Regions from separate parts of the Duganella sp. FT27W genome, predicted to be linked through region 3. Evidence: predicted binding sites of a transcription regulator. Region 3 holds the regulator's gene; each other region holds the start of a gene.

Region 1 (6,816 bases), on a different contig from region 3:
GGTTTTCAGGTCGATGCTTTTGGCCCAGTTGATGCCGTCCACGAACGGCCACGCGTTGATCAGCGACGTCGGCTTGTTCGGATAGCCGGCGCCGGTGGCCAGCTTGGTCCGGTCGGTTACGTAGAAGAAGCCGTTGCGGTCGGCGTGCGCGCTGGCCTTGATCAACTTGCCGGTTTTGGCGTCCTTGTAGTCGAACAGCACCACCGAGTTATTGCCCGAGAAGTCCCAGGCATCGTTCGGCGTATGCTGGTAAAAGCCTTTCAGCTCGCCTGTGCTGGCATCGACATACGCCTGGCCGGACGTAAACAGGCTGTCCCAGTTGCGCGGGTCGTCGCCCTCCTTGGTGCGCTCCCAGGTGTTCCATGGCGCCGGGTTGCCGGCGCCGATGATGATGGTGTTGGTTTCGGGATCGAACGACGCCGTTTGCCATGGTGCGCCGCCGCCGTGTTCCCAGGCGTCGCGCAGCTTGCCGTCCTTGTCGCGCGGCCAGCTTGGGGCGTTGGCGTCGCCGGTGGGCGTGCCGGGTTTGCCGTCGGCGCGGCCCACGTGGCCTTCCACCAGCGGACGGGCCCATACCTCGGCGCCGGTGTCCGGGTCGCGTGCGAACAACCAGCCCTGGGCGCCGAATTCATCGCCCGAGTTGCCGTGGATGAGCAGTACGCGGCCGCCTTTTTCGCGGATGATGAATGGCGCACCGGTCATCGTGTAGCCGAGTTTCTGGTCGCCGAATTTTTCGTTCCACACCACCTTGCCGGTGTTCTTGTTGAGCGCGACGATGCGCGCATCGAGCGTGCCGAAGTACACCTTGTCGCCGTAGATCGCCGGGCCGCGATTGACCACGTCGCAGCATGGGCGGATATCGTCGGGCAGCCGGTGTTCGTAGGCCCACAGCTGGTGGCCGGTCTTGGCGTCGAGCGCATAGATGCGCGAGTACGACGCCGTCACGTAGATGATGCCGTCGTGTACCAGTGCCTGCGCTTCCTGGCCGCGCTGCTTTTCACCACCGAACGAGAAGGTCCAGGCCGGCACGATCTGGTCGACGTTCTTCGTATTGATGCGCTTGGCCAGGCTGTGGCGCTGCGCTTTCAGGCCCAGGCCGTAGCTGAGCACTTGCTTGGTGCCCTGGTCGGCATTGGCAATATCGTCCCAGGTCACCTTGGTGTCGGCGGCGTTGGCCGTATGGGCACCTGCGGCGATCAGGACAAGGATGGCGACGGCGACTGGACGTGGAAATACTGGCTGCATGCTGGTCTCCCTTATAGATTTTGTGGTGAGGTGGCGCGACGGATCGCTACGGTCAATTCAGCAACATGCGTGCCAGCGTGATGAGCGGGGCGCTGCTGCCGTTACATCGGGCGGTGCTGCGCTGTCCTGCCACAGCCGCTGCGCGTGGCTGTGACATTTTTGAACAACGGGCATCGGTGGCACCGGGAATTGCCGCTGGCACAGCGGTTGCTGAATAGCACGCAGAAGGCCGCCATGTGCCTTCGCCCCCCCAACCACAAGGAGACCACCATGCAATCATCACCACGCCGCCATTTCATTTGCCAATTGCTTGCCGTCGGCGGCATGGGCGCCACCGCGCTGGCCGGCGCACAAACCTCGGCGTCGAAGGTGGACGAGGACAGCGACCAGGCCAAGGCGCTCGGCTACCGCCACGACACGACCAAGGTCGATGGCAAAAAATATCCGCAACACGTGCCGGCCCAGCGCTGCGACAACTGTTCCTTCTTCCAGGGCAAGAAGGGCGACCCGTGGGCCGGCTGCGCGATGTTCGGCCGCAAGCAGATCGCGGCGCCCGGCTGGTGCGTGGCGTGGGCCAAGGCGCCTGGGTAACCCTTCAATAAAAAAGGCGCTGCCGCGGCAGCGCCCTTGCTTCTGTAATCACTGCAATTACAGCTTTTGTTCGCGCTGCGATTCCAGGTAAGCCTTCACCGCCCAGATTGCCTCTTGCGTGAAAACGCCCTCGAACGGCGGCATGTAGACGGCGCCATTGCGCGAGCGACCGTGGCGCACCGTCTCCAGCACGTACTGGTCGATCTCCTGCGCGCAAGCATCCTTTTTCTTGGCATCGGCCAGCACCGCGCAGTCGTTGTCGAGCTTGCGCAAGTCCGGCGCCATGCCGCCCGACACCGCCTCCAGCCCGTGGCAGCGCGCGCAGTTTTGCGTGTACGCGGCGCTGCCGATGCGGATCGCTTCGGTGTTGTTCCGATACGGGTTTTCCGTGCGCCACTCGGCGCCCAGTTGTGGCAGGGTGGATGTATCGACTGCTTGCGGCGTCATATTGCCGTGGGCATACACGGCAGCAGCCAGCATGCAAGTTGCCATGCCGCCCAGGCCACCGAGGATGCGCCAGATATGGGTGCGGGTAGTTGTCATCGTAGTCTCCATGTTGTTGATCGATTCGGTTGATCGCATAGTGCGTGGCAGACAGCGATAGCAATCGGTATGCCATCGACGGCTGACCACTGCATTCACACTGCAGTGTTCAGGAATGGAACAGTTGTGCCGCACCGCCAACCCGGGGCTGATCCCATTTGACGCAGCGGCGGCCCGGGCGCTGCGCTGGCAGCGGCTTTAGCGGCTGGCACGGCATTTGCGAAATGAAGGCAGGGCGGTAGATTCCGCATTTATAGATGTAATCCAACGAGAAAGAGGACGACATGAATCTGGCAGACATCAGCAAACTGGGCGTAGCCAATCCTTTCAAACAACGCTACGATAACTACATCGGCGGCAAGTTCGTGGCGCCGGTCAAGGGTGAGTACTTCGGCAACATCACGCCCATCACCGGCCAAGTATTTTGCGAAGTGGCGCGCTCCACCGCCGAGGACGTGGAGCTGGCGCTGGACGCCGCCCATGCCGCCAAGGTTGCCTGGGGCAAAACCTCGCAAACCGAGCGCGCCAATATCCTCAATAAAATCGCCGACCGCATGGAAGCGAATCTGGCGCTGATCGCCACCGCCGAAACCATCGACAACGGCAAGCCGATCCGCGAAACCACGGCGGCCGACATCCCGCTGGCCATCGACCACTTCCGCTACTTCGCCGGTTGCATCCGTGCCCAGGAAGGCTCGGTTGCGCAAATCGACTCGGACACCTACGCTTACCACTTCCACGAACCGCTGGGCGTGGTCGGCCAGATCATTCCGTGGAATTTCCCGATCCTGATGGCGGTGTGGAAGCTGGCGCCGGCACTGGCCGCCGGCAATTGCGTGGTACTGAAACCGGCCGAACAAACCCCGGCGTCGATCATGGTGCTGATCGAACTGATCGGCGACCTGCTGCCACCCGGCGTGCTGAACATCGTCAACGGCTTCGGCCTGGAAGCGGGCAAGCCGCTGGCATCGAATAAACGCATCGCCAAGATCGCGTTCACCGGCGAAACCGGCACCGGCCGCCTGATCATGCAATACGCGGCGCAAAACCTGATTCCCGTCACGCTGGAACTGGGCGGCAAATCGCCCAACATCTTTTTTGCCGACGTGATGGATGCCGACGACGCATTCTTCGACAAGTGCCTGGAAGGCTTTGCCATGTTCGCGCTGAACCAGGGCGAAGTGTGCACATGCCCGTCGCGCGTGCTGATCCAGGAATCGATTTACGAAAAATTCATCGAGCGTGCACTGGCCCGCGTGGCCGCCATCAAGCAGGGCAACCCGCTCGACGCCGGCACCATGCTCGGCGCCCAGGCATCGCAGGAGCAGCTGGAAAAAATCCTGTCGTACATCGACATCGGCAAGCAGGACGGCGCGCAAATCCTGGCCGGCGGCGAGCGCAATGTACAGGGCGGCGACCTGGAAAGCGGCTATTACGTGCTGCCCACCGTGTTCAAGGGCGACAACAGCATGCGCATCTTCCAGGAAGAGATTTTCGGACCGGTGGTGTCGGTCACCACGTTCAAGGACGAGGAAGACGCACTGCGCATCGCCAACGATACCTTGTACGGTCTTGGCGCCGGCCTTTGGACCCGCGACGGTTCGCGCGCATTCCGCGTGGGCCGCGCCATCCAGGCCGGCCGGGTGTGGACCAATTGCTACCACCTGTATCCGGCCCACGCCGCGTTCGGCGGCTACAAGCAGTCGGGCATCGGCCGCGAAAACCACAAGATGATGCTCGATCACTACCAGCAGACCAAGAACCTGCTGGTGTCCTACAGCCCGAACGCACTCGGCTTCTTCTAAGGATCTGCGATGAGCCACGCCATCGAACGGGTAACGGCCACCCCGGCCGCCATCGACATGCTGGCCACGCTGCGTGCACGGCATGGCCCGCTGATGTTCTTCCAGTCGGGCGGGTGCTGCGACGGCAGCGCGCCGATGTGCTACGCGGCCGGCGAGTTCTCGGTGTCCGACAGCGACGTCTACCTCGGCAACCTCGATGGCACGCCGTTCTACATGGGAATCGAGCAGTTCGCGTACTGGGAGCATACGCAGTTGATCATCGACGTCGTCGATGGCAATGGCGGCATGTTCTCGCTCGATAACGGCACCGGGCGCCGCTTCCTCACCAGGTCGCGCCTGTTCACCGACGACGAGCTGGCGCAGTTGCAGCATCCATCTGCGCCGGTGCGGTAGTGGAGTAGTCAGTTTTTTTAGCGTCTCCTGGTTCCGATCACGCTGGCCACGTCTCCGCGTCAGCCCGGACAGGACTTTGAGCTGACGGCTGTTGCCGTCGGCTTTTTTTTTGTGCGTTCGCTTTGTCGCGCGGCGATCCAATTCTGAACAGCCGGCGCAGCGGCGCTGATCCGATACGGCGCACCGCTCACACCTCCTTCCTCTGACATGAGCCGGGCATGCAAATTGCCATGATCGGATGGACATCACGCGCGATGTTCTACCCGATAAAAAAACAAGCTATGGAGATGAGCGATGAAAAAGGCAATCATGGTGGGCGCGCTGGCCGCAGCCGCAATCCCTGCCGCACAAGCGGTCGATTTCAAAGCCGGCGACTGGAACCTGTCGGTCGGCGGCATGGTCAACGCGTATTACACCCAGGTGTCGTGCAGCGGTGATGGCAATGGCAATGCCGTGGGCGGGCTGGCGCTGGCCGGCAAAGCGCTGGGCTGCGGCGGTGAAACCAACCGCACCACGATCGGCAACGGCCTGCTGCCCAATGGCCTGGTGACATCGGCCACGTCGCGCCAGGGCGATTACGACGTCAATGCGCTGATCGGCATGTACAACGCCACCGCTACCGACAGCGCCATCTCCGCCAACAGCGGTGTCGATGTGCGCCAGGCGTATTTCTCGTTCGGTAACGACCGCATGGGCACCATCAAGCTCGGTCGCGACAACGGCATCTTCGGCACCGGCGCCATCTTCGGCGACATGACCTTGATCGGCGCCGGCGCACCGGTGCAGGCCACGCAGCGCGGCCGCGTCACGCTCGGTCATATCGGGGCCGGCTACAGCTACGTCGGTTACTACGGCCAGATCGCGTACACCGCACCGAAGTCGGCGTCCGGCATCGGCTTCGACGTGGCGCTGGTCAGTCCCGTGGCCGATACGCCGATCGTCGCCGCGCCCGTGTACTCGTCCAAATCGAGTCCGCAGGTGCAGGCGCAGGTCAGCTACGCGGCGGCCGGCTTCAAGACCTGGCTCGGCGCCAAGTCGCAACAATTCGAAGCGATTGCCACCGGCGTCGAAGACTTCACCATGACCGGCGTGGAACTGGGCGCCTCGTACCAGCAGGGCGCCGTGGGCGTGATCGCCAACATCCAGAGCGGCAAGGGGCTGGGCATCCTGTCCGATGCCGACCAGGGCAATGTGCGCACCCGCGCCGCCTTCGTCCAGGGCACCTTCAAGCCGAACCAAAAGCTGAAGCTGGGCCTCGGTTACGGCATCAGCCGCAATCGCGACAATACCGCCGGCACCGGCGGCCTGAAGTCGAATGCCAACCTCACGCTCGGCGCGTACTACACATTGACCCACGCCATTACGCTGGTGGGCGAAGTGGGCCAAACCCGCTCCAAGGGTTTTAATGGCGCAGAGGTGAAGCTCAATGGCGGTTCGGTCGGCGGCATCATCTTCTTCTGATACCGATGAACGCGCATTTGCCTACGCTGCACGCGCGCTGCCTGCGCGTGCTGTCCATGGCGCTGTGGCTGGGCGCCGGCGCGGTCGTTTGTTTGTTGGCGCTTGGCGCCTCACCATCGCACGCGGGCGTGTTGACGCGCGACGAACTGGCGCGCCGCGTGCCCGCGCCGCTGACGGTGGGCGAGCGCGACGCCGAGCTGCCCGTGTGGCCGCTATTCAGCCAGCAGGCAACCGGCGGCGCGCTGGCTGGCTATGTGTTCGAATCGGCAGACCTGGCGCCGATTCCCGGCTTTTCGGGCGTGCCGGTGAACCTGCTGGTGGCAATCGATCCGGCCGGGAAGTTTATCGGCGTGGAGGTGCTGTCGCAGCACGAGCCGGTATTCCAGTACGGGCTCGGTGAAGCGCCCTTGCTGGAGTACGTGCACCAGTACCAGGGCGTATCGCTCAGGCAGAGCATCACCATCGAGACCGGGGCGCGGTCCGCGCGCAATCCCGATGCCGCACGCGCCTACCTGGACGGCATTTCCAAGGCCACGGTTTCGGTACGCATCATCAACGAGAGCCTGCTGGGCGCGGCTTTGCAAGTGGCGCGCAAGAAGCTGGGTTTTGGCGCCGGCAGCGACGCCAGCCGCATCGCCCGCGTGCGGCCAGACCTGCGCGAAGCCATGACACTCCGCCACTTGCTCGATAGTGGCCTGGTGCGCCACCTGCGCGTGACCAACGGCGACATCGAAAAGCTGTATGCCCACAGCGACGGCGCCCGCCTGGACCAGGATGC
Region 2 (6,816 bases), on a different contig from region 3:
CCGCGCTGCGCCACCGGCCAGCAGGCCGGCCACGATGGACTCGACGCGCGCCACGCCCATGTAGATCACCAGCGTCAGCCGGCTTTGCGCCAGGGCCTGCCAGTTCGGCTCCGATGCCGCATCCTTGCCGTGGCCCGTGACGAACGTGGCGCCCTGGCTCCACGACCGGTGCGTGACCGGCACGCCGATGCTGGTCGGCGCGGCCAGGCCGCTGCTGATGCCGGGGATGACGTCCACCGCGATGCCCTGCGCGCGCAGCGTGGCGCGTTCCTCGCCGCCGCGCCCGAACATGTACGGGTCGCCGCCCTTCAGGCGCACCACGTGGTGGCCGGCGCGCGCTTCGGCCACCATCAGCCGCTCGATGAATTCCTGCGGCGTCGATGCGCAGCCGCCGCGTTTCCCTACCTGGACCACCCGGGCACTCGCCGGTGCGTAGTCCAGCACCTGCGGGTTGACCAGGTCGTCGATCAGCAGCACGTCGGCGCGCTCGATGGCGCGCACGGCCTTGATGGTCAACAGTTCCGGGTCGCCGGGTCCGGCGCCCACCAGGGTGACACTGCCTTGGGTAGTCATCTTTATTCCTTCAAGCTGCCGCGGCCAGCGCGGTATTGACCATCTGGTCGATTTCATCGGTGATCCCGGACAGCACGCCCGCCACCACCGCAAATTCGCGCCCGGCCTGGCCGGCGCGCGCTGCCACCACGCGCGCATTGAAAGCCACCATGCGCGCCTGCTTGTTGATCTTCTCGATATCGGTGATCACGCCGCGCAGCTGCTTTTTCATCAGCCGCGCGTGCAATTTCGCCTGTTCCTCGTACACGCTGGTGATCTGGTTGAGGATCGCCAGCGTGGGCGTGGTCAGGCGCACCAGTTCGGCCAGCAGGCCGACGGCCGCGCCCTTGCCGTGCGGGCTGGCGATGGCCGCCAGCGTGCGGTCGGCCTGCTCGGCAAAGGCGACGATCTCGCGGTCGCCGGCCAGCTTGCCGAAATAGGCCTCGCGCAGTTCGGCGCAGAACACGCCGGGCAAGCCGTCGGCGTCCGCCAGCAGCGCCTTGTGGGCGCCCCGGAACAGTGCCAGCGCCTCGCGGGCGATGGCCTCGGCCCCGTCCTGCCCCTGCGACGCCAGCACCGCGTACAGCACGATGCGCTGCGACGTGAAGCGGCGCCGGCCCGACAGATTGATCATGGCGCCGAACACTTCGCCCGACAGCGCCTTGGCCTCGCTTTCCAGGTGACGTGTGTTCATGTCCATCAAGCCGCATCCTTGGCCGGATGCGCCTGTTTGCGGTACAGGAACTCCAGCACGGCCGTGCGGTATTCCATGTAGCGCGCATCCTGCGCCAGCGCCACGCGGTCGCGCGGACGGTCCAGCTGCACCGCGACGATTTCGCCGATGGTGGCGGCCGGGCCGTTGGTCAGCATGACGATGCGGTCCGACAGCAGCACCGCCTCATCGACGTCGTGGGTCACCATCACCACGGTGGACTTGGTGGCGGCGACGATCTTGAGCAGCTCGTCCTGCAGGTGGGCGCGGGTCAGCGCGTCGAGCGCGCCGAACGGTTCGTCCATCAGCAGCACTTTCGGTTCCATCGCCAGCGCCCGGGCGATGCCCACGCGCTGCTTCATGCCGCCCGAAATTTCGTTGGGACGCTTGGTTTCGGCAGCCGTCAAACCGACCAGCGCGAGCGCCGCCATGGTGCGCTCGCGCAGCTGCGCTTTCGATTCTGTCTTGCCGAACACGCGTTCCACGCCCAGGTAGATGTTCTCGTAACAGGTGAGCCACGGCAGCAGCGAGTGGTTCTGGAACACCACCGAGCGCTCGGGCGACGGCCCGGCGATCTCGCGGTTGGCGCACAGCAGCACGCCGTCGGTGGGCTTGGTCAAGCCGGCGATCAGGTTGAGCAGGGTCGATTTGCCGCACCCCGAGTGGCCGATCAGGGTGATGAACTCGCCCTTGGCGACGGTGAGGTCGATCTCGCGCAGCGCGTGGAATACACCCTTCCTGGTGTGGAAGACCATCTCCACGCTCTCGATGTCGATGAATTTCGATTCGTCCATGGCCATGCTCCTTAGTTCGACACTTGTTCGTAGGTGAAGGCACGGGCCAGCGCCATCAGGGCTTGTTCCAGCAGCAGGCCCACAAAGCCGATGGCCACGATGGCGATGATGATGTGCGGGACATTCAAATTGTTCCACTCGTCCCACACCCAGAAGCCGATGCCCACGCCGCCGGTCAGCATTTCGGCCGCGACGATCACCAGCCACGCAGTGCCGATCGACAGGCGCACGCCGGTCAGCACATACGGCAAGGCCGATGGCAGCAGGATCTTGGTCAGGATCTTCCACTCCGACAGGTTCAGTACGCGCGCCACGTTCATATAATCCTGCGGCACGCGCTGCACGCCCACGGCGGTGTTGATGATCATCGGCCAGATCGAGCAGATGAAGATCGACCAGATCGCGGCGGGGTTGGCCGACTGGAACACCAGCAAACCAATCGGCAGCCAGGCCAGCGGCGACACCGGTTTCAGCAAGCTGATAATGGGGCTGAACATGGCACTGACAAACTTCACGCGACCGATCACGAAGCCGAGCGGGATGCCGACCAGCGCGGCCAGACCGAAGCCCACCGCCACCCGCTGCAACGAGGCCAGCAGGTTCCAGCCGATGCCCTGGTCATTCGGGCTGTTGCGGTAAAACGGATCGGAGAACATTTTCACCGCTTCGTGAAACGTCACCAGCGGTGTCGGGAAGGTGGCGTTCTTGATGGTGATCAGCTGCCAGATCAGCACCAGCAAGGCGGCGCCCACCAACGGCGCGACGATTTTCATGGCGGTGGCCGAAAGCTGCTGGCGCACGCGCGCGCTGGAATTGGCGGCCAGCGCGCGGCGCGGGCGGCGCGCCGGCTTTTCAGCTTCGAGGACTTCGGTATTGAGCGGCTTGGCGCTGTCGGGTTGGAGCATGGCGTTCATGGCTTTCCTTCAAAGGACGATGAATCGGACTACTGCAACTTAAGCGCGGATCTTGAACGAGGCAGCAAACGCTTTCGGGTTCGAGCCATCCCACACTGCGCCGTCCACCAGCTTGGACGTGCGCAGCGGGCTTTTCGGCACCGGTGTCTTGGTCATTGCCGCCGCATCCTTGTACAGGTCGATCTGGTTGACCGACTTGGCCACGGCCAGGTAGTCCGGGTCGTCCTTGAGCAGGCCCCAGCGGCGGTGCTGGGTCATGAACCACATGCCGTCCGACAGGTAGGGGAAGTTCACCAGGCCGTCGTTGTAGAACTTCATGTGATTGGCGTCGTCCCAGGTCTTGCCCAGGCCATTCTGGTAACGGCCCATGATGCGCTGGTCGATCGCGTCCTTGCTGGTGTTGACGTACGACTTGTCGGCGATCACTTCGGCCATCTTGTTCTTGTTGGCCAGCGAGGCGTCGATCCATTTGCCGGCATCCAGAATGGCGGCCATCATCGCGCGGCAGGTGTTCGGATATTTTTTGGCAAATTCCAGGGTGGAGCCCAGCACTTTTTCCGGGTGGTCCTTCCAGATGTCCTGGGTGGTCGTCGCGGTGATGCCGATGCCGTCCATGATGGCGCGGTGGTTCCACGGTTCGCCAACGCAGAAGCCGTCCATATTACCAACGCGCATATTGGCCACCATCTGCGGCGGCGGCACCGTGATCACTTTCGCGTCCTTCATCGGGTTGATGCCGTTGGCCGCCATCCAGTAGTACAGCCACATGGCGTGGGTGCCGGTCGGGAAGGTCTGGGCGAACGTGTATTCGCGCCGGTCGGTACGCATCAGCTTGGCCAGGCTGGCGCCATCGACGGCGCCCTTGTCGGCCAGCTTTTTCGACAGCGTGATGGCCTGGCCGTTGTTGTTCAGGCCCATCAGCACCGCCATGTCCTTCTTTTGTCCACCAATGCCCATCTGCACGCCGTACAGCAGGCCGTACAGCACGTGTGCAGCGTCGAGGTCGCCATTGGACAGCTTGTCGCGCACGCCGGCCCACGAGGCCTCCTTGCTCAGCACGAACTTGACGCCGTATTTCTTGTCGAAGCCCAGCACCGACGCCATCACCACCGACGCGCAGTCGGTCAGTGGAATGAAGCCGATCTTGACTTCTTCCTTCTCCGGTTTATCGGAACCTGCCGCCCACACACCACCTGTTGCCAAACCCAACATGCTTCCTCCTGCGACCAGACTTGCGCCATGAATGATTTTCCTGCGCGTGACATTAACGTCGGCCGGGGTCGGTGGCAAGGCGTTGTCGGCGATATTTGGTGTTTCTTTCATGGCGTTCCCTTAGTAGTCAGCAAAACCGTTGGACCAAAAAAAACGCCTACCCCCGCGAACGCATTCGCGTGATGGTAGACGTCGTTGTCTTGTGACCCTCACCGCCGTTGGCGAGGTTCAGCAGCGCAGCGTTGCGCTTGGTTTAAGACTATGCAATGTCTGTGCCAGCGGGCTGTCAGAGGGGAAGGTAAAGGAATTGACGGCAACGCACCGCACCCGCGCACCGTTGGTGAGCACGCGCCTCATTTTGGACGCGAAAAACAAAATAAAGATTATCCGAGCAAGTCTTCGACATCCAGAATACGCTGCGCGACTTCCGAGAGCTTGAGGTTCTTGCTCATGGCCATGCTGCGCAGCTTCTGGTACGCCTGCTCTTCGCTGAAATGTTGGCGCTCCATCAAGAGCCCCTTGGCGCGTTCGATGATCTTGCGCTCGGCCAGCTTGCTCTTGGTGTCGGACAGTTCGTCGAGCAGTTTCTGCTCGCGCTTGAACCGCGCCAGCGCCACGTTGAGCACCGGCTTGATGCGGTCGCTCTGCAGTCCGGCCACGATGTATGCCGACACGCCGGCAGCCACGGCCGCCTCCATGCTGGCGGTGTCTTCGCTTTCGGTAAACATCACGATGGGCCGGCGCTCGTCGCGGGTGGCAATGACGATGTGCTCGAGCACGTCGCGCGCGTCCGATTCTGCATCGACGATGATCATATCGGGCTGCAACTGAGCTATGCGGTCGGGCAAATACATGTCCGGCGGCAGCGAAGCAACGATATCGTAGCCAGCCTCGAGCAGCCCAATGCGCAATATCCGCGCCCGCTCGACCTGGGCGTGCATAGCCTCGTCATCCTCGTTGCCTGCATGGATGATGGCGTTGACGACAACAATGCGCAGGTTACGCGTGGTCATGGGAGGTGGCAGCGGGTTGGTCCTGGGCTGTAAAGCAAGCAAGAACCAAACCAGTCGTTTTGATGTGCATGCGCAGATTCTAAGGCACAACACCAAATTTTTGCCAGTTTATCGGGGTTTCTGTCGATTTAATGCCACCGCGCACCTCATCCGCAACCCTAGCGCTGCATCCCCCACCGCCGCACCGTGATGCGTTCGAGCGGCCGGAACACGGCGTTTTCGATCAGCAGCCCGATCAGGATCACGGCAGCCAGGCCGGCAAATACCTTTTCAGTGTAGAGCTCGTTGCGGTTCTGGAAGATGTACCAGCCCAGGCCGCCCTGCCCCGACGTGGTGCCGAAGACCAGTTCGGCTGCGATCAGGGTGCGCCAGGCAAACGCCCAGCCGATCTTCAGGCCCGACAGTATCGATGGCAGCGCTGCCGGCACCAGGATGTACAGCACCAGGCGCAGCCCGCTCAAGCCGTAATTGCGGCCGGCCATGCGCAAGGTTTCCGGCACACTCTGGAAGCCGGCATAGGCGCCCAGCGCCAGCGGCCACAGTACCGCGTGTACGATGACGAAGATCAGGCTGCCCTTGCCGAGGCCAAACCACAGCAGCGCCAGCGGCAGCAGGGCAATCGCCGGCAGCGGATTGAACATCGACGTCAGCGTTTCGAGCAGGTCGCGGCCCACGCGGGTGGACGCGGCCAGCGCTGTCAATACAAAAGCTGCCAGCACGCCGGCGGCGTAACCCTGGATCAGCACGGCCAGCGAGGTGCGGATACGGTCGAGCAGTTCGCCGCTGGCGATGCCGTCAAAAAAGGCGCTGGCCGTTTGCAGGAAACTCGGCAGCAGCAGGTCGTTGTGCTGCCAGCGCGCGATGGATTCCCACAGCACGGCCAGTGCGGCGAGGATGAGCGCCTTGCGCAACCAGGCGTGGTCGCGCAAACGGCTCACCAGCGGCGCCGGTGGCGTGGCCGAAGTCACAGTAGGGCGCGCAGCAACGGCTGGAGTGACCTCGTATTCCTGGCGGATCGGCGGATCGAGTACAAGGCTCATAATGCGGTCTCCGCAGTCCGTGGCCGTGCTCCTTCAGCCCGCGCCCCAATGGAGGGACCGCGATTGGTGCCCGGGCCGGCGGCTTCTATTGCGTCCGTTGCCCCACCTGTCTCGCCAAACAATAAACCGTGAATACGCTGCGTCGCCGCCTGGAACTCCACGCTGCCCGCGCTGGCCAGCCCGAACTGGTGGCTGTTCAACTCCGCTCTTACCTGCCCCGGGTGCGGCGACAGCAGCAGGATGCGATTACCGACCACCAGCGCCTCCTCGATCGAGTGCGTGACAAACAGCAGCGTAAAACGCAGCTCTTCCCACAGGCGCCCCAGTTCTTCCTGCATATTGCGCCGCGTGAGCGCGTCGAGGGCGGCAAACGGTTCGTCCATCAGCAGGATGTCTGGCTGCATCGCCAGCGCGCGGGCGATGGCCACGCGCTGCTTCATGCCGCCCGACAGCGTGTGCGGATGGGCGTTCTCGAAACCAGCCAGGCCCACCTTGGCGATCCAGTGCCGGGCGCGTTCTTCGGCCTGGTGACGGTTCAGGCGCCTGGTCATCAACAGCGGGAACATCACGTTTTCGCGC
Region 3 (6,816 bases):
AACGCCCCGAGCGCCAGGGACAGCCCGGCCTGTTCGGTAATCCACGCGGCGCCCAGCGTGATCAGGAGCAGGTTGAGCATGAACAGCTCCTGCGAGCGGCGCTTGACCACGATGGTGAACCAGCCGCGCATCAGGCGGTGGCCGACGAACAGCAGCAAGGTCAATACGATCACGGCCTTTACGCCCGCCCAGGCCAGGGTTTCCGCCAGCGCATCGGGACGCTGGCCCAGCGACGGGATCATGATCAGCAGCGGCACCACGGCCAGATCCTGGAACAGCAGGATGCCGATGATCTTGCGGCCATGCTCGCTCTCGAGCTCGAGCCGCTCGGTCAGCATCTTGACCACGATGGCGGTGGACGACATGGCCAGCGCGCCACCGAGCGCAAACGCGCCTTGCCAGCTGATCTGTAAATGGGCGGGTAGCTGGCTGGCGATGAGCCAGCCGAACAGCAGGGTGGCGATGATGGTAAACGCCACCTGCGCCAGCCCGAGGCCGAACACGATGCCGCGCATCGCCAGCAGCTTGGGCAGCGAGAATTCGAGCCCGATCGAGAACATCAGGAATACCACGCCGAACTCGGCCAGGCCGTGGGTAGCTTCGCTCTCCATGGCCCAGCCGAGCGCGTGGGGGCCGATCAGGATGCCGACGGCCAGGTAGCCGAGCATGGGCGGCAGATGCATCATGCGGAAGGCCACCACGCCCAGCACGGCGCTGCCTAACAAGACCAGGGTCAGTTCGAGCGGTGAAAACGTCATGTTGCCGTAGCCGTCAGTTTTTTATTCAGTGGTTGCGCACCACACAGGCGCATTGTTTCGACTGGCAAGTTTTTTGCTTTCTTAATTCGGCTATACTTGGGTATGAGTGTAACCCATGAAAAAACAATGCTGAAAGCTTTTGACGCAAAAATGGCGGCGCATGCGCTGCGGCTCGCCCGTGAAACGTTGCAAAACGAGGCCGCCGCCATTACTGCGCTGGAGCTGCGCCTGGGTGACGACGATACCGTCGTCAAAGCGATTGAACTGTTGTTTAATTGCAAGGGTAGGGTGGTGGTGTCCGGTATCGGCAAGTCCGGTCACATCGCCCGCAAGATGGCGGCCACGTTCGCCTCCACTGGCACCCCCGCCATGTTCGTGCACCCGGCCGAGGCTGCGCACGGCGACCTCGGCATGGTCACCGCTGACGACGCTTTCATTGCCATTTCGTACTCGGGTGAAAGTACCGAGCTGATGACCATCCTGCCGGTGGTCAAGCGCATGGGCAGCAAGGTCATTGCCATTACCGGCAAGCCGGGCTCCAGCCTGGCCAGCATCGCCGATGTCCACCTCAATGTTGCGGTGGCCAAGGAGGCGTGCCCGATGAACCTGGCGCCCACCACGTCCACCACCGTCACGCTGGCGCTGGGCGACGCGCTGGCAGTGGCCTTGCTCGATCTGCGCGGTTTCAGGGAAGAAGATTTCGCCCGGTCGCACCCGGGCGGCGCGCTGGGTCGGCGCCTGCTGACGCACGTGCGCGACGTCATGCGCAGCGGCGCCGATGTACCGAAGGTGCGCGCCGACGTCAAGCTCACCGACGCGCTGCTGGAAATGACCAGGAAGGGCATGGGCATGACCGCCGTGGTCGATGCCGACGACCAGCCGATCGGCGTGTTTACCGACGGCGACCTGCGCCGCATGATCGACAAGGTGCAGGACTTCACCCAGGTCCTGATCCGCGACGTCATGCACGCCAACCCGCGCAGCATCGCGCCGGAACAGCTGGCGGTCGATGCGGTCGCAATCATGGAACAGTTCCGCATCAACCAGGTGCTGGTGGCCGATGCCGATGGCAGGCTGGTCGGTGCGCTGCACATCCACGACCTCACACGCGCCAAGGTGATCTGATGCCTAACGTACGTAAAAGAACCGCCCACCGCTGGTCGCTCACCTGGATGGTCGTGATCGGCGTATTTGTGGCCGTCGGTACCGGCTGGATGGTGCAGTTGATTAACGAATCGAACCAGGATACGGCGCAGGACAAGTTCCGCAACGAGCCCGATTACATCATCGACCGGTTCAGCGTGGTGCGCATGACCAAGGACGGCAAGCCGGCTTATATCATTTCCGGCGACAAGCTCACCCACCTGCCGGCCGAAGAAGCGTCCGACATCATCAAGCCCTATATCAACACCTTGTCGGCCGAGCATCCGCCAATGACGGTGCGCGGCGACACCGCCCGCGTCGATCAGGACAACTCGCGCGTCAAGCTCGACGGCAACGTCAGCGTGGTGCGCCCGGCCAGTGGCAAGAGCCAGGCCATGAGCCTGACCACGTCCACGCTCACCGTGTTCCCGGACGAACAACGGATGGAAACCGTCGCACCGGTCGAACTGCACCTGGGCAAGACGGTGGCCACGGGCGTGGGCATGACCGCCAACAATGCAACGCTGCAAACCCAACTGGGTGGACGCGGCAAGATCACCGTGCCGCCGCATGCGGCACGCTAAAGGAAGATTATGAGAGCAATCACCAAGCAAACCTTCTGGTCGGCGGCACTGCTGCTGGCAGCACTGGCCATCCCGGCGCACGCCGAAAAAGCCGACTCCAACAAGCCGATCGAAGTGTCGTTCGACCAGGCCGACTCCGACGACGTCAAGCAGATCAAGACCTTCACCGGCAACGTCATCCTCACGCGCGGCACCATCCGCATGACCTCGCCCAAGGCGGTGGTCACGCAAGATCCCGAGGGCTACCAGTTCGTGGTGCTCACCGGCACGCCCGGCGTGCAGGCAACGTTTCGCCAGAAGCTTGACGGCGACACCGACAAATGGGTGGAAGGCCAGGCCGACCGCATCGAATACGACGACAAGACCGAGCTGGTCAAGCTGATTTCCAAGGGCCGCATCAAGCAGCTCGAGTCGGGCAAGGTCACCAGCCAGGTCGATGGCGAGTTCATCTCGTACGACAGCCGCCGCGAAGTGTTCGCGGTCAAGAACAGCAGCAGCGGCGAGAGCAAACCGGGCGCCGGCCGCGGCACCATGGTGATCCAGCCGTCGTCCAAGCGCCCGCCGATCGCGCCGGCGCAGCCGGTGCCTGCCACCCAGCCTGCGGGGAAATGACATGGAACCAAGTTGCGGTAGCACCCTGATCGTTCGCGGCCTGCAGAAAAGCTATGGCAAGCGCCAGGTCGTGCACGACGTCTCGCTGCAAGTAGAGTGCGGCGAAGTGGTGGGTTTGCTCGGCCCCAACGGCGCCGGCAAGACCACGTCGTTTTACATGATCGTCGGCCTGGTACCGTCCGACGCCGGCACCATCGATATCGGCGGCGTCGACGTCTCGTCACTGCCGATCCACCGCCGCGCCTCGCTCGGCCTGTCGTACCTGCCGCAGGAAGCGTCGGTGTTCCGCAAGCTGACGGTGGAAGAAAATATTCGCGCTGTCCTCGAAATTCAAAAAGTGGACGGCAAGCCTTTATCCAAGGCTGACATTACTGAACGGCTCAATACCCTGCTGGCCGATTTGCAAATCGAGAAGCTGCGCGACAACCCCGCGCTCTCGCTCTCCGGCGGCGAACGCCGCCGGGTGGAGATCGCCCGTGCGCTGGCCACCAACCCGCGCTTCGTGCTGCTCGACGAACCATTCGCCGGGGTCGACCCGATTGCCGTGATCGAGATCCAGCGCATCGTGCGCTTTCTCAAGGAGCGGCAAATCGGCGTCCTCATTACCGATCACAATGTGCGCGAGACGCTGGGCATCTGCGACCGCGCATATATCATCAACCAGGGCTCGGTGCTGGCGTCGGGCCGTCCGGACGACATCATCGCCGACGAGTCGGTGCGCCGCGTCTACCTGGGTGAACACTTCCGAATGTAATCCATGAAACAGTCGTTGCAACTGCGGACCTCGCAGCATCTCGCGCTGACGCCCCAACTGCAGCAATCGATCCGCTTGCTGCAGCTTTCCACGCTGGAGCTGCACCAGGAACTCGAACAACTCCTGACCGACAATCCCTTGCTCGAGCGGCTCGACGATCCGCTCGACCATTCTCTGCGGCTGTTGTCCGACGGCGCCATCAGCCAGCAGGCGCCGTCCGGCGAAGCACCGTCCGAATCGGGTCCGCAGGAAGCGGCGCCCGCCGGCGAGGCCGACGCCTACGACGGCCCCGCCGCCGATACCGAAAGTACCACCGCCGAAGCGGACATGGACTGGAGCGACGCCGGCCGCAGCAAGGCGCCCGACGACGAAGACGCGCGTCCGCAAATCGAAGCGCACCACTGCACCCTGCGCGAGCACCTGATGGAGCAGATGCGGGTGACCGTGCTCGAGCTGCGCGACCGCGCGCTGGTCGAACTGATCATCGATGCACTCGACGAAAACGGCTACCTCGAAGAAGCGCTCGACGAGATCCACGCGCGCCTGCCCGAGGAACTGGAAGTGGAACTCGACGAGCTGCAAACGGCGTTGTCGCTGCTGCAAAGTTTCGACCCTGCAGGGGTGGGGGCGCGCAATGCGGCCGAGTGCCTGGCGCTGCAAATCAAGCGCTTGCCCGGCATCCCGATGGTGACGCGACGGATGGCCGTGGCCATCGTCGAAAAGCACCTGACGTGGTTTGCCCAGCGCGATTTCAACAAGCTGAAAAAAGCGCTGCTGTGCGACGACGAAGACCTGCGCGAAGCGCAGACCGTGATCCGCCAGTGCAATCCGCACCCCGGTGCGGCGTTCGCCTCCGACGTCTCCGACTACGTGGTGCCGGACGTGATCGTGAAAAAATCGCGCACCGGTTGGCAGGTCAGCCTGAACAACGACGTCATGCCGCGCCTGCGTGTGAACGCCATGTACGCCAACCTGCTCAAGCAGGGCAAAGGTGAGGGCGCCATGGGCGCGCAGCTGCAGGAGGCGAAGTGGCTGATCAAGAATATGCGCCAGCGGTTCGACACCATCCTGCGCGTGGCACAAGCGATAGTAGAACGACAAAAGAACTTTTTCTCGCACGGCGCGGTTGCCATGCGCCCCCTTGTGCTTCGCGAAATTGCTGATACACTGGGTTTACACGAGAGCACCATTTCTCGGGTAACAACTCAGAAATACATGCTGACTCCGCACGGCATGTTTGAGCTGAAATATTTTTTTGGTAGCCACGTCGCCACCGAAGCGGGAGGTGAAGCCAGTTCGACGGCGATACGGGCACTGATCGTGCAACTGACAGGAGCTGAAGACCCTAAAAATCCTTTATCCGACAGTAAGATTGCGGACATGCTGGGAGAACAGGGCATGGTGATTGCGCGACGCACTGTTGCCAAATATCGCGAAGCCCTCAAAATCCCTCCAGTCAGTCTCCGCAAGTCTTTGTAGTGCACTGGTTCCTGCGTGCCCGGCATCAATGGGCAACGCACTAACCGTCAGCGACATCTATCTTTAGGAGTGTGTATGAATCTCACCATCAGTGGACATCATCTCGAAGTGACCGCCGCCATTCGTGAATACGTGCAGAGCAAGCTCGAACGCGTGACACGGCACTTTGATCAAGTGATTGATATTGCTGTCATTCTGACCGTAGATAACCTTAAAGAGAAAACCAAGCGCCAAAAGGCTGAAATCAATCTGCGCCTGTCCGGTAAAACGGTCTACGTGGAAAGCCTGTCGCAAGACCTGTACGCTGCGATCGACACCCTGATCGACAAGCTGGACCGCCAGGTCATGAAGTACAAAGGCAAAGTCCAACAGCACGGCCACGATGCGATCAAGCATCTCCCGGATAACTTCGAACCAGCTGCCGCCGCCCTTTAACAACGGCGCGACACACCAACTAAGGGCGCTGAACGAGCGCCCTTTCTTGTTTCTGGAGCTACATGAAAATTGTTTATCTGGTTTATACCGTTCTCCTTTCCGCCTCCGCTGCTTCCGCCGTCGCCGCTACCTGCCAGCCGGCGCCGGCCGCCGTCATCGACATCGACGCCAACAGCTACTACAACGACGCCAACCATTCCGTGATCGACCCGGCGCGGCGCGCCAAAAACATTGCCAGCACCGAGCCGGTCGAACAATTCTTGTCTGGTGTCGCCCGCAACGCCAGCCGCTACCAGGCCAACAGCAAGCCGCAAGACGCCGCCTGCGCCTTGAACTGGCTGGATAGCTGGGCCGGCCAGCAGGCCATGCTGGGCAAGATGTCGAGCGAGCAGGCGTATTTCGTGCGCAAGTGGACGCTCGGTGGCCTCGCGCTCAGCTATGCGCGCGTGCAGGCAGCCGCCACGCCCGCGCAAAAGAAAGCGATCGAAGCGTGGCTGTCCACGCTGGCCGACGCCACGCTGGTCCACGCCGACACCCGCAAGGGCAAGCGCAACAACCATTACTACTGGGAAGGGCTGGCCGTGACTGCCGTCGGCGCCGTCACCCACGACCAGCGTTTATTAACATGGGGGCACGGCGTGTTCGACAACGCGATGGCCCAGGTCGCTTCGGACGGCGCGCTGCCAGCCGAGATGGCGCGCGGCGCCAAGGCGCTGCATTACCACGCGTTCGCTGCCGCGCCGCTGACCATGATGGCATCGATTCTTGACCTGCAATCGCCGACGCTGGACCGGCTGGTGACATACACGCTGGCCGCTGCGCGCAATCCGTCGACCATGAACCAGGTCACCGGCTTCAGGCAGGAAACAGTGACTGATATGCCGTTTGCCGTGATCTATGCGCGCCACATGGGGCACCCGCCGGCAGCCGCTGCAAAATTCCAGGCCCGCCTGGGCGGCGATTTAACCTTGCCCAACCCGCTAGAACACTTGCCTTCGTCGAACAAATCCACAGGACAGCCATGAGCGAAAACGTAATAACGACCGTCAGC

What was found. The regulator sigma-54, encoded in region 3, starts transcription at its own class of promoters, with help from an activator protein. The targets are predictions, from matches to a motif close to TGGCANGNAANCTGCTTT.
Region 1: the regulator sigma-54 is predicted to act here: its motif matches at 2,586-2,603, upstream of adh (aldehyde dehydrogenase).
Region 2: the regulator sigma-54 is predicted to act here: its motif matches at 4,445-4,462, upstream of F8197_RS26345 (CmpA/NrtA family ABC transporter substrate-binding protein).

The regions. Positions count from the first base shown of each region.
Region 1 covers NZ_WHIV01000009.1:6,977-13,792, forward strand. Annotated here, with positions in the region: gene F8197_RS28005 (methanol/ethanol family PQQ-dependent dehydrogenase) at 1-1,245, opposite strand, end outside; gene F8197_RS28010 (high-potential iron-sulfur protein) at 1,516-1,836, shown strand; gene pedF (cytochrome c-550 PedF) at 1,894-2,379, opposite strand; gene adh (aldehyde dehydrogenase) at 2,664-4,184, shown strand; gene F8197_RS28025 (DUF779 domain-containing protein) at 4,194-4,577, shown strand; gene F8197_RS28030 (porin) at 4,872-6,038, shown strand; gene F8197_RS28035 (4Fe-4S binding protein) at 6,044-6,816, shown strand, end outside.
Region 2 covers NZ_WHIV01000006.1:160,492-167,307, forward strand. Annotated here, with positions in the region: gene cobA (uroporphyrinogen-III C-methyltransferase) at 1-573, opposite strand, end outside; gene F8197_RS26330 (methyl-accepting chemotaxis protein) at 584-1,252, opposite strand; gene F8197_RS26335 (ABC transporter ATP-binding protein) at 1,252-2,058, opposite strand; gene ntrB (nitrate ABC transporter permease) at 2,070-2,972, opposite strand; gene F8197_RS26345 (CmpA/NrtA family ABC transporter substrate-binding protein) at 3,012-4,295, opposite strand; gene F8197_RS26350 (ANTAR domain-containing response regulator) at 4,568-5,197, opposite strand; gene F8197_RS26355 (ABC transporter permease) at 5,356-6,237, opposite strand; gene F8197_RS26360 (ABC transporter ATP-binding protein) at 6,234-6,816, opposite strand, start outside.
Region 3 covers NZ_WHIV01000004.1:264,056-270,871, reverse strand. Annotated here, with positions in the region: gene F8197_RS18355 (monovalent cation:proton antiporter family protein) at 1-758, opposite strand, end outside; gene F8197_RS18350 (SIS domain-containing protein) at 885-1,883, shown strand; gene lptC (LPS export ABC transporter periplasmic protein LptC) at 1,883-2,485, shown strand; gene lptA (lipopolysaccharide transport periplasmic protein LptA) at 2,495-3,097, shown strand; gene lptB (LPS export ABC transporter ATP-binding protein) at 3,099-3,851, shown strand; gene F8197_RS18330 (RNA polymerase factor sigma-54) at 3,855-5,330, shown strand; gene hpf (ribosome hibernation-promoting factor, HPF/YfiA family) at 5,406-5,765, shown strand; gene F8197_RS18320 (alginate lyase family protein) at 5,828-6,790, shown strand; gene F8197_RS18315 (enoyl-CoA hydratase/isomerase family protein) at 6,787-6,816, shown strand, end outside.